3 regions of the Streptomyces sp. NPDC003720 genome follow, and region 1 is predicted to be linked to each of the others. Evidence: riboswitches for the same ligand, from Rfam matches in the RefSeq annotation. Region 1 holds a riboswitch; each other region holds the start of a gene.

Evidence for each region. Region 1 has a riboswitch for thiamine pyrophosphate ahead of thiO (glycine oxidase ThiO). Riboswitches for the same ligand answer to the same signal wherever they lie in the genome.
Region 2: it holds a riboswitch for thiamine pyrophosphate, as region 1 does, so the genes downstream of both, thiC (phosphomethylpyrimidine synthase ThiC) here and thiO (glycine oxidase ThiO) in region 1, are expected to answer to the same signal.
Region 3: it holds a riboswitch for thiamine pyrophosphate, as region 1 does, so the genes downstream of both, ACFYU0_RS28595 (thiamine ABC transporter substrate binding subunit) here and thiO (glycine oxidase ThiO) in region 1, are expected to answer to the same signal.

What each region holds. Positions count from the first base shown of each region.
Region 1 is NZ_JBIANZ010000009.1:40,950-44,761, reverse strand. Features, by position in the region: gene ACFYU0_RS24560 (NAD(P)/FAD-dependent oxidoreductase) at 41-1,270, opposite strand; gene ACFYU0_RS24555 (hypothetical protein) at 1,303-1,653, opposite strand; TPP riboswitch at 1,706-1,817, shown strand; gene thiO (glycine oxidase ThiO) at 1,815-2,975, shown strand; gene thiS (sulfur carrier protein ThiS) at 2,978-3,178, shown strand; gene ACFYU0_RS24540 (thiazole synthase) at 3,181-3,812, shown strand, end outside.
Region 2 is NZ_JBIANZ010000004.1:119,106-122,917, forward strand. Features, by position in the region: gene thiC (phosphomethylpyrimidine synthase ThiC) at 1-1,464, opposite strand, end outside; TPP riboswitch at 1,457-1,630, opposite strand; gene ACFYU0_RS12390 (YibE/F family protein) at 1,702-3,087, shown strand; gene ACFYU0_RS12395 (SsgA family sporulation/cell division regulator) at 3,187-3,624, opposite strand; gene ACFYU0_RS12400 (IclR family transcriptional regulator) at 3,726-3,812, opposite strand, start outside.
Region 3 is NZ_JBIANZ010000011.1:104,495-108,306, forward strand. Features, by position in the region: gene ACFYU0_RS28590 (ABC transporter permease) at 1-1,424, opposite strand, end outside; gene ACFYU0_RS28595 (thiamine ABC transporter substrate binding subunit) at 1,472-2,557, opposite strand; TPP riboswitch at 2,639-2,746, opposite strand; gene rlmN (23S rRNA (adenine(2503)-C(2))-methyltransferase RlmN) at 2,770-3,812, opposite strand, start outside.

The DNA.
Region 1 (3,812 bases):
CGACAGTCGGAAGCCAGGCCGGTCCGCGCGGGGGCTCCCGCTAGTCGAGGGTGGCGGTCTTCAGGGGCCGCGCCGGGTCGGCCAGGGCCTCGGCGTCCATGCGGCGGCCGGCCTCGATCAGCCGCCGGCCCTGGGCCAGGTCGCGGGGCCGGCCCACGGCCAGCAGGGCCACCAGCCGGTCCTCGCGCAGCCAGCAGACGGACCAGGCCGGTCCCTCCGGCCCGCCGCGCCACACCATGCGGTCGGCGGCGGCGTGGTGGCCCGCGTACTGCACGAACCGGCCGAACTGCTCCGACCAGAAGTACGGCACCGGGTCGTAGACCGCGGGGATATCGCCGAGGATGTTCGCGGCGACCGTGCGCGGCCCCTGGAGGGCGTTGTCCCAGTGGTGGACCAGCAGCCGCGCGCCGTAGCGGGCGGACGGGAAGGAGGCGCAGTCGCCGACGGCGTACACGTCCTCGGCGGAGGCGCGCAGCCGCTCGTCGGCCAGCACCTCGCCGTGCTCGCCCAGCTCGACGCCGGAGCCGGCCAGCCAGCCGGTGGCGGGGCGGGCGCCGATGCCGACCACGACGGCGCCGGCGGGCAGCCGGGTGCCGTCGTCCAGCAGCACCGCGCCGGGCTCCACGCCCGCCACGCGCGCGCCGGTGCGCAGTACGGCTCCGCTGTCGGCGTACCAGGAGGCCATGGGCGCGGCCACCTCGGCGGGCAGCGCACCGGCGAGCGGCCGGTCGGCGGCCTCCACGACGGTCACGGCGCAGCCGGCCTCGCGGGCGGCGGTGGCGAACTCGGCGCCGATCCAGCCGGCGCCGACGACCACGATGTCGTGCTGCCGGGCCAGCACCGGCCGCAGCCGCTCGGCGTCGTCCAGGGTGCGCAGCAGGTGCACGCCGGGCACGCCCTCGGTGCCGGGCAGCGTGACCGGTTCGGCGCCGGTGGCGAGGACCAGGACGTCGTACGGCACGGGCCCGGCCTCGGTGTCCAGTTCGTGGTCGGCGGGGCGCACGCCCAGCACCTCGCAGCCGAGCCTGAGTTCGATGCCGAGGGACTCGAAGTCCACGTCGAAGGCGGAGCCCTCGGCCGTGCCGAGGAGCACGGCCTTGGACAGCGGCGGCCGGTCGTAGGGCTGGTGGGGCTCGGCGCCGATCAGGGTGACGGCGCCCGTGAAGCCCTGTTCCCGCAGGGCCACCGCGGTCTGCACCCCGGCCATGCCCGCGCCGGCGACCACCACGCGCCGTTCCGGCGTGCCCTGCTGTGCTGTCTGCTCGCTCACCCGATCACCTTAGACAACTGACGGAGCGTCAGTCAGCGGGCGTGCTCGGCGACCTGCTCCACCACGCTGGTCCCGGCGCCCTCCTGCGACTCCCACTCCCAGGTCTCCTCCAGCCGCACCCGGCCGTCCGGCAGTTCGACGACCGTCGACTCGCAGTGCCCCGAGGAGGTGGTCCCGTCCTGCTTGAGCTGGACGTACCGGAAGTCCAGCCGGTCGCCCTCCCGGGTGCCGACCAGGTGGCCGCGCACCACGTCGCCGCCCGCGTACTCGGCCCATATCTCGCCGTTCTCCTCGTGGTAGGCGAAGCGGGTGCGCGTACCCACTTGGCCCGGAGCCTGGTCCGCGACGGGGGCGAGGACGAGTCCGTCGAGCGAGGGGGCCATGGGGCGGGGCTCCTTACGGGGTCGGGGGGCCGAAGGCTAGGGTGGCCACCGTACAAGCACTCGCGGGAGCCCGGACGCACCGGGCTGAGAGGGAGGCTGGCGGCCTCCGACCGTACGAACCTGATCCGGGTCATGCCGGCGAAGGGAGGGGCTGGACGCCCATGCCGTCACGTACGTCCGACGTCCTCGTCATCGGGGGCGGGATCATCGGCCTGGTCACGGCCTGGCGAGCCGCGCAGCGCGGGCTCGCCACGGCCGTGGTGGACCCCGAGCCCGGCGGCGGGGCCGCGCGGGTCGCGGCGGGGATGCTGGCCGCGGTCACCGAACTGCACTACGGCGAGGAGAGACTGCTCGCCCTCAACCTGGAATCGGCCCGCCGCTACCCGGACTTCGCGGCCGAGCTGACCGACTTGACCGGCCATGACCTGGGTTACCGGCGCTGCGGGACGCTCGCGGTGGCGCTCGACTCCGACGACCGCGCCCATCTGCGGGAGCTGCACGCGCTGCAGCGGCGCTCGGGACTGGACTCGGTGTGGCTGTCGGGGCGGGAGTGCCGGCGCCTCGAACCGATGCTCGCGCCCGGGGTGCGGGGCGGACTGCGGGTCGACGGCGACCACCAAATCGATCCCAGACGGCTGGCGTCCGCCCTGGTGGCGGCGTGCGAGCGGGCCGGGGTGGTGTTCCACCGGTGCTGGGCCGAGCGGCTCGACGTCGCCGGGAGCCGGGCCACCGGCGTCACCGCCGCGGACGGCGCCCGGCTGGGCGCGGGACGGGTGGTGCTCGCGGGCGGCAGCCTCAGCGGGCGGCTCGCGGGCGTCCCGCAGGACCTGCTGCCCCCGGTGCGGCCGGTGAAGGGACAGGTGCTGCGGCTGACCGTGCCCCGGCGGTACGCGCCGTTCCTGAGCCGCACCGTGCGGGCCGTGGTGCGCGGCAGCCAGGTCTACCTGGTGCCCCGGGAGAACGGCGAGCTGGTCGTCGGCGCGACCAGCGAGGAGCTGGGCTGGGACACCACGGTGACCGCGGGGGGCGTCTACGAGCTGCTGCGCGACGCCCACGAGCTGGTCCCGGGGATCACCGAGCTGCCCCTCACCGAGACCCGGGCGGGTCTGCGCCCCGGCTCCCCGGACAACGCCCCGCTGCTCGGCCCGTCCGGGCTCGACGGGCTGCTGCTGGCCACCGGGCACTACCGCAACGGTGTGCTGCTCACGCCGGTCACCGGGGACGTCATGGCCGAGCTGCTGGCCGGCGGCGAGCTGCCGGAGGCGGCCCGTCCGTTCACCCCGGAGCGCTTCGGCGCCGCACTCGTGGAGCAGCCCGTATGAACATCCGCGTCTCGGTCAACGGAGAACGCCGGGAGATCGCCCCGGGCACCGCGCTGGACGCGCTGGTGCGGACCCTGACCGCGGCGCCCTCCGGGGTGGCCGCGGCCGTCAACGAGACCGTCGTACCGCGCGCGCGGTGGGCGGCCACCACGCTCCTCGACGGCGACCGTGTCGAGGTCCTGACCGCCGTGCAGGGAGGCTGACCATGACCGACGATCCCTTCGTGGTGGGCGGGGTGCCCCTCGGGTCCCGGCTGATCATGGGCACCGGCGGCGCGCCCAGCCTGGACGTGCTGGAGCGCGCGCTGGTCGCCTCCGGCACGGAGCTGACCACGGTGGCGATGCGGCGGGTCGATCCCGGGGTGCACGGCTCGGTGCTGTCGGTGCTGGAGCGGCTGGGCATCCGGGTGCTGCCGAACACCGCGGGCTGCTTCACCGCCGGGGAGGCCGTGCTGACGGCGCGGCTGGCGCGCGAGGCGCTGGGCACCGACCTGGTGAAGCTGGAGGTCATCGCCGACGAGCGCACCCTGCTGCCGGACCCGGTGGAACTGCTGGAGGCGGCGGAGACGCTGGTCGACGACGGGTTCACGGTGCTGCCGTACACCAACGACGATCCGGTGCTCGCGCGGAAGCTGGAGGACGTGGGCTGTGCGGCGGTGATGCCGCTCGGCTCCCCGATCGGCTCCGGGCTGGGCATCCGCAACCCGCACAACTTCCAGCTCATCGTGGAGCACGCGCGCGTGCCGGTGATCCTGGACGCGGGCGCCGGTACGGCCTCGGACGTCGCGCTGGCGATGGAGCTGGGCTGCGCCGGTGTGATGCTCGCCTCCGCCGTGAC
Region 2 (3,812 bases), on a different contig from region 1:
GAGGTCCGCCGCATGGGCGGCGATCTTGTAGGTGATGACCCCGGTCTTCACGTCGTCACGGTTGGGCAGGCCCAGGTGCTCCTTGGGCGTGACGTAGCAGAGCATCGCCGTGCCCCACCAGGCGATCATCGCGGCGCCGATGCCGGAGGTGATGTGGTCGTAGGCCGGCGCGATGTCCGTGGTCAGCGGGCCGAGCGTATAGAACGGAGCTTCATCGCAGATCTCCTGCTGAAGGTCGATGTTCTCCTTGATCTTGTGCATCGGGACATGGCCCGGGCCCTCGATCATGGTCTGTACGTTGAAACGCTTGGCGATCCGGTTGAGTTCCCCGAGCGTGCGCAACTCCGCGAACTGCGCCTCGTCGTTGGCGTCCGCGATCGAGCCGGGCCGCAGCCCGTCGCCCAGCGAGTACGTGACGTCGTACGCGGCAAGGATCTCGCAGAGCTCCTCGAAGTTCTCGTAGAGGAACGACTCCTTGTGGTGCGCCAGGCACCACGCCGCCATGATCGAGCCGCCCCGCGACACGATGCCCGTCTTGCGGTTGGCGGTGAGCGGCACATACGGCAGGCGCACGCCGGCGTGGACGGTCATGTAGTCCACGCCCTGCTCGGCCTGTTCGATGACGGTGTCCTTGTAGATCTCCCAGGTCAGTTCCTCGGCCTTGCCGTCGACCTTCTCCAGTGCCTGGTAGAGCGGAACGGTGCCGATGGGGACGGGGGAGTTGCGCAGCACCCACTCGCGGGTGGTGTGGATGTTGCGGCCGGTGGAGAGGTCCATGACCGTGTCGGCGCCCCAGCGCGTCGCCCAGGTCATCTTCTCGACCTCCTCCTCGATGGAGGAGGTGACCGCGGAGTTGCCGATGTTGGCGTTCACCTTCACCAGGAAGCGCTTGCCGATGATCATCGGCTCGATCTCCGGGTGGTTGACGTTGGCCGGCAGCACCGCGCGGCCCGCCGCGATCTCCTCACGGACCACTTCGGGAGAGACGTTCTCCCGGATGGCCACGTATTCCATCTCCGGCGTGATCTCGCCTCGGCGCGCGTACGCGAGCTGGGTGACCGCCTGACCCTCGCGGCCGCGGCGCGGCTGCCGTGGGCGCCCGGGGAACACCGCGTCCAGGTTGCGCAGTCCGCCGCGCGGCGAGGTGTGCTTGATTCCGTCGTCCTCGGGGCGGACGGGACGGCCCGCGTACTCCTCGGTGTCACCGCGGGCGGTGATCCAGTTCTCCCGCAGCGGCGACAAGCCCCGGCGGACATCGGTGCCGACGAGTGGATCGGTGTACGGGCCCGAGGTGTCGTACAGCGTGACCGACTGCCCGTTGGTGAGGTGCACCTGACGAACCGGCACGCGCAGGTCGGGGCGTGAACCCTCGATGTACGCCTTGTGCCAGCCGACGGACTGTCCGGCCTCCGGGGACTTCTCGCCCTGAACGGAGGCAGGCGTGCGTGCGTCCTTGTTGGTCATGAGACCTACTCCCTACGCCGGCATTACCCGGTAACAGGTTCGGCGGTCGACGCAGCGGCTTCCGTTTCCGGATGTCTCCCGGGGAACGGCGTTCCACGTGAAACATCGCGTATACGGAGGTCAGCGCCCTCTCAGCCCGGTGCTCCGAGCTCCCGCGTGTGCAAAGGTGCCTCCACGCTAGCGTCAGTTCGGGCGCGGTGAACAGTGGGCCCCCGTCGTTCTTGCGATGATCGGGCGGTGACCACGACGGAGCAGCACCCGTACCCGCCCTCCGAGCCGCCGCGCCAGGGCGGCTCCGAACCAGGCCATGGCCATGGCCACTCACACGGTCATAGTCACAACCACGGACCAGCCGCGCCTGTTTCGAAGCACCTGCGCAAGGTGATCGCGGCGATCCTCGTCCCGTTCACCGCCGCCGTCGTGGTGGGCCTGGTGATTCTGTGGCCCGGAGGAGCGCCGCCGCACGAGCGCACCGGTGTCGGCTTCGACAGGCAGACGCAGCAGGCCACGGTCACCCAGGTGACCGAGCTGAGCTGCAAGTCGGCCACCGCCTCGGGCGGTACGGCGGCGGGCGGTAGCTCCGCACCAGGGGACGGCTCGGCCCAGCACGAGGCCAACGGCACCTGCAGGAAGGCGACGATCCGGGTCGACACCGGCAAGGACCAAGGCCGGACCTTCACCGAGATCGTGCAGCCGGACCAGTCACGGCAGTTGCACCAGGGCGAGAAGGTCGTGGTCGCCTACGAGCCCTCGGCGCCGAAGGACCTGCAGTACTCGGTGACCGATGTGAACCGCAAGCTCCCCATGGCGCTGCTGGCGGGCGTCTTCGCGCTCGCCGTCGTGGTGGTGGGCCGGCTGCGCGGGGTCATGGCCCTGGTCGCGCTGGCCGTGAGCTTCATGGTGCTGACGTTCTTCATCCTGCCCGCGATCCTGCAGGGATCGAATCCGCTCGTGGTGGCGGTCGTCGGGTCGAGCGCCATCATGCTCATCGCGCTCTACATGTGCCATGGCCTTTCGGCGCGTACGTCGGTCGCGGTGCTCGGCACCCTTGCCTCCTTGCTGCTCATCGGCGTGCTCGGCTCCGGGTTCATCGACTGGGCCGCGCTGACCGGCAACACGGACGACAGCACCGGACTGATCCACGGCCTGTTCCCGTCGATAGACATGAGCGGTCTGCTGCTGGCCGGGGTCATCATCGGTTCGCTGGGTGTCCTGGACGATGTGACGGTGACCCAGACGTCCGCGGTCTGGGAACTCCACGAGGCGAACCCGGCGATGGGCTGGCGTGAGCTGTACCGGGCGGGCATCCGGATTGGCCGCGACCACATCGCCTCGGTCGTCAACACCCTCGTCCTGGCCTACGCCGGTGCCGCGCTGCCGCTGCTCCTGCTGTTCTCGATCGCGCAGAGCAGCGTGGGCACGGTGGCCAACAGCGAGCTGGTCGCCGAGGAGATCGTGCGCACGCTGGTGGGTTCGATCGGGCTGGTGGCCTCGGTCCCGGTCACCACCGCCCTCGCCGCCCTCGTGGTGTCGGCCGACCGGACCGGGCCGGCCGGTGGTGCGGGCTCCGGGGCGCTGCCCGCCCCGGCACGCGGCGGCCGGGGGCGACGTCGGAAGCGCTGAGCGGGGCAGCAGGCCGGCACACCACCGAAGAAGCGTTCCTGCGGTGTCCCGGGCGGTAGTGGGTGGGCGCGCGTCCGGCGCCCCGCCGCCCACGGACCGTCAGCCGGCGCTCTGCTCCTCGGCCAGGATGCGGTCCAGAGCCTCGTCGAGGTGTGCGTCGAAGTCGGCCAGCGCGCCCTCCTGCCCGAGCGGCACCAGCTTGTCCGTGCGATCGAGGAAGGCCACGAGCGGCGGCGTCGAGGAGCGGAACAGGGCCTGGTCGCTGCCCACCTGAAGCCGGATCAGCACCTCGCCCAGCATCTCGGTGTCGGCGGGGGCGATGTGGACATCACCCTCCCCGCACGGCCGCCCGACTCCGTCGATCAGGAGCTCCCGCCCGAAGGCCCAGGTCACCGGGGCGTCACCGGGCAGATGGAAGGTGAGCCGCACGGCGTAGGGATCACAGGTCTCGTAACGCAACTCCACCGGGATGCGGAAGGAGAGCTCCTCGGACACGAGAAAACTCATCATGACTTCTGCCTGTACGGATTCGCGCATCGCCTACCCCGTCATATGACGTCGACCGGCCGGGAATGATCCCCCTCGACTGTGACTCAAATCTTGCTCAACGTGCACGACAGATCACAAGGAGTGAGATTTCAGATACTGATAGAGAGCGACAGCGCGCCCAGATGGCGCCCGATCCCGGCCTGCAGCCGCAGGGCCGCGGGCAGCAGCTGCTCGCT
Region 3 (3,812 bases), on a different contig from region 1:
ACGGTCGCCCCGAATTCGCCCAGGGACACCGCGAAGGCGAACCCGGCCGCGATCAGCAGCGCCCGCCGCACCAGCGGCAGGTCGACCTCCCGCCACACCCGCCAGGGCGAGGCGCCGAGCACGGCCGCCGCCTCCCTCAGCCGGCCGTCCACCGCCCGCAGCACGGGCAGCATGGTCCGCACCACGAAGGGGGCGCCGACCAGCGCCTGGGCGAGCGGCACGAGGATCCAGGACTGCCTGAGGTCCAGCGGGGGCCGGTCCAGGGCGATGAGGAAGCCGAACCCGACGGTGACGGCGGAGACGCCGAGCGGCAGCATCAGCAGGGCGTCGAAGCCGCGCACCAGCCGTCCCGCGTCCCGGCGGGCCAGCGCGGCGGCGGCGAGACCGCCGATCACCAGGGCGATGGCGGTGGCGGCGACGGCGTACTCCAGGGAGGTCCACACGGCGTGCAGCGGCGCCACCAGGAAGGTGCCGCCGTCGGCGTCGGTCAGCGCCCGGTAGTAGCCGAGGCCGGGCGCGTCCAGCGAGCGCTGCACGAGGACGGCGAGCGGCAGCACGAGCAGCAGCACGACGGTGAGCAGGACCCCGGCGAGCAGCCCCCACTGCCCCGCGCCGCGCGGCCGGCGGGCGGTCACCTTCGGGTCGACCAGGCGCAGGGCGCTCTCGCGCCGCCGTACCGTCCAGGCGTGCACGGCGAGGATCGCGCCCACCGCCACGAACTGCACGAGGGTCAGGACGGCCGCCGTGGAGAGGTCGAACAGCTCCGAGGTCTGCCGGTAGATCTCCACCTCCAGGGTGGAGAACGTGGGGCCGCCGAGGATCTGCACCACACCGAAGGAGGTGAAGGTGAACAGGAAGATCATCAGCGCGGCGGCGGCAACGGCGGGCGCGAGGGCCGGCAGGGTCACCTTCCGCCACGCCGTCAGCGGGGAGGCGCCCAGCATCCGCGCGGCCTGCTCCTGCCGGGGGTCGAGCTGGGCCCAGAGCCCGCCGACGGTCCGTACGACGACCGCGTAGTTGAAGAAGACGTGCGCCAGCAGGATCGCCCACACGGTGGTGTCCAGCCGTACGCCCCACAGGTCGTCGAGCAGGCCGCCGTGTCCGACGAGCGCGAGGAACGCCGTGCCGACGACGACGGTCGGCAGCACGAACGGGACCGTGACGACGGCCCGGAGCAGCTGCTTGCCGGGAAAGTCGAGGCGGGCGAAGACATGGGCGGCGGGCAGGGCGAGCAGCAGGGTCAGCGCGGTGGAGGCGAGCGCCTGCCACGTGGTGAACCACAGCACGTGCCGGATGTCCGGCTGGGTGACGACGTCCGCGATCCGTCCGAACTGCCAGACGCCGTCCGCCTTGAGCCCGCGCGACACGATCGCGGCGACGGGCCAGGCGAAGAACACGGCGAAGAACGCGACGGGCAGGGCCATCAGCCCCAGCCGCGCCGCGCTCCCGCGCGCGGTGCCCTTGCGCGCCGCTACCTCAGTACGAGCGACGTCCACGACTTGACCCAGCTGTCACGGTTGGCGGCGATGGTGCCGGGGGCCATGGTCTCGGGGTCCTTGGCCTGCGGCCCGTACTTCGCGAAGTCCGGCGGCACCGCCGCGCCCTCGCGTACCGGGTAGACGAACATGTTGAGCGGCATGTCCTCCTGGAACTCCTTGGTGAGCAGGAAGTCCAGGAACGCCTTGCCGCCCTTGGTGTTCTTCGCGTTGCTCAGCAGGCCCGCGTACTCGGTCTGCCGGAAGCAGGTGCCCTGGGACACCCCGGTGGGGGCGGTACTGGGCCGCTTCTTCGCGTAGATGACCTCGGCGGGCGGCGAGGAGGCGTACGACACCACCAGCGGCCGGTCGCCGCCGGCCTTCCGGCCCTCCGACGACCCGGAGAACTCCTGGTAGTAGGCCTGCTCCCAGCCGTCGACGACCTTGACGCCGTTGGCCTTCAGCTTCTTCCAGTAGTCCTGCCAGTGGTCGTCGCCGAACTTCGCGGCGCTGCCCAGCAGGAAGCCGAGGCCCGGCGAGGAGGTGGCGGCGTTCTCGGTGACGAGGAGGTTCTTGTACTCGGGCTCGGCCAGGTCGGCGAAGGACTGCGGCGGGGTCAGCCCGTGCTCGCTGAAGTAGGCCTTGTCGTAGTTGACGCAGATGTCACCGGTGTCGACGGGCGTGACGCGGTGCTTGCCCTGGTCGACGCGGTACTGGGGCAGCACCTTCCCGGCGTCCTTCGGCTGGTAGGACTGGAAGAGGCCGTTGTCGAGGGCGCGGGAGAGCAGGGTGTTGTCGACGCCGAAGAAGACGTCGCCCTGCGGGTTGTCCTTGGTCAGCAGCGCCTTGTTGACGGCCTGCCCGGCGTCGCCGCTCTTGAGTACCTTGACCTTGTACCCGGACTTCCGCTCGAAGTCCTTCATGACGCTCTTCGACACGAGCCACGAGTCGTGGCTGACGAGGGTCACGGTCCTGGAGTCCGCGGCGGAGCCCTTGGCGTCGCCCGAGCCGCACCCGGTCAGCACGGGCAGGGCGAGGAGGCCGAGCCCGGCGGCCGCGGCCACGAGGGTCTTGTTGTGCACTGGATGTCCTCCTGGGGTTGGCCAGGAAGAGACGCGGCCCTGCCCGGGCTCCGCGAGGGAGTCCCGGGCAGGGCGCAACAGCTCGAGTGAAGACCGAACTTCCTACCCAGAATGACCTGGGCGAGGTTCAGAGGGTCTGCGGCCCGGTTGCCGCACTCTCAGCGCTGTGGCGCTCCCCTGTCGGAATATGCAGATGTTTCGACGTGGCCAGATTATCGCTCGGTGGCCGCGAGCTGACCACAGGCCCCGTCGATCTCCTGCCCCCGGGTGTCCCGGACCGTGACCGGTACACCATGGGCCGCGATGGCCTCCACGAACGCCTTCTCGTCCTGGGGCCGCGAGGCGGTCCACTTCGAGCCCGGCGTCGGGTTCAGCGGGATGAGGTTGACGTGGACGGGCTTGCCCCGCAGCAGCCGGCCGAGCCGGTCGCCGCGCCAGGCCTGGTCGTTGATGTCCCGGATCAGCGCGTACTCGATGGACAGCCGGCGCCCGGTCTTCTCGGCGTACTCGAACCCGGCGTCCAGCACCTCACGCACCTTCCACCGCGTGTTCACGGGGACGAGGGTGTCGCGCAGCTCGTCGTCGGGGGCGTGCAGGGAGATCGCGAGCCGGCACTTGAAGCCCTCGTCGGAGAACCGGTGGATGGCCGGGACCAGCCCGACCGTCGACACGGTGATGCCGCGCTGCGACAGCCCGAGCCCGTCGGGAGCGGGGTCGGTCAGCGCCCGGACGGCGCCCACGACCCGCTTGTAGTTGGCGAGCGGCTCGCCCATCCCCATGAAGACGATGTTGGACAGCCGCGCCGGCCCGCCGGGCACCTCTCCGTCCCGCAGCGCCCGCATCCCGTCCACGATCTGGTGCACGATCTCCGCGGTGGACAGGTTCCGGTCCAGACCGGCCTGCCCGGTCGCGCAGAACGGGCAGTTCATCCCGCACCCGGCCTGCGAGCTGATGCACATGGTGACCCGGTCCGGGTACCGCATCAGCACGGACTCCACGAGCGTGCCGTCGAACAGCCGCCACAGCGTCTTGCGGGTCGTCCCCTGGTCGGTCGACAGATGCCGCACGACGGTCATCAGCTCGGGCAGCAGCGCCTCCTGCAGCCTGCCGCGCGCGGCGGCGGGGATGTCCGTCCACTCCGCCGGGTCGTGCGCGTACCGCGCGAAGTAGTGCTGCGAAAGCTGCTTGGCACGGAACGGCTTCTCACCGATCTCGGCCACGGCGTCCTTGCGCTCGGCGGGCGTGAGATCAGCGA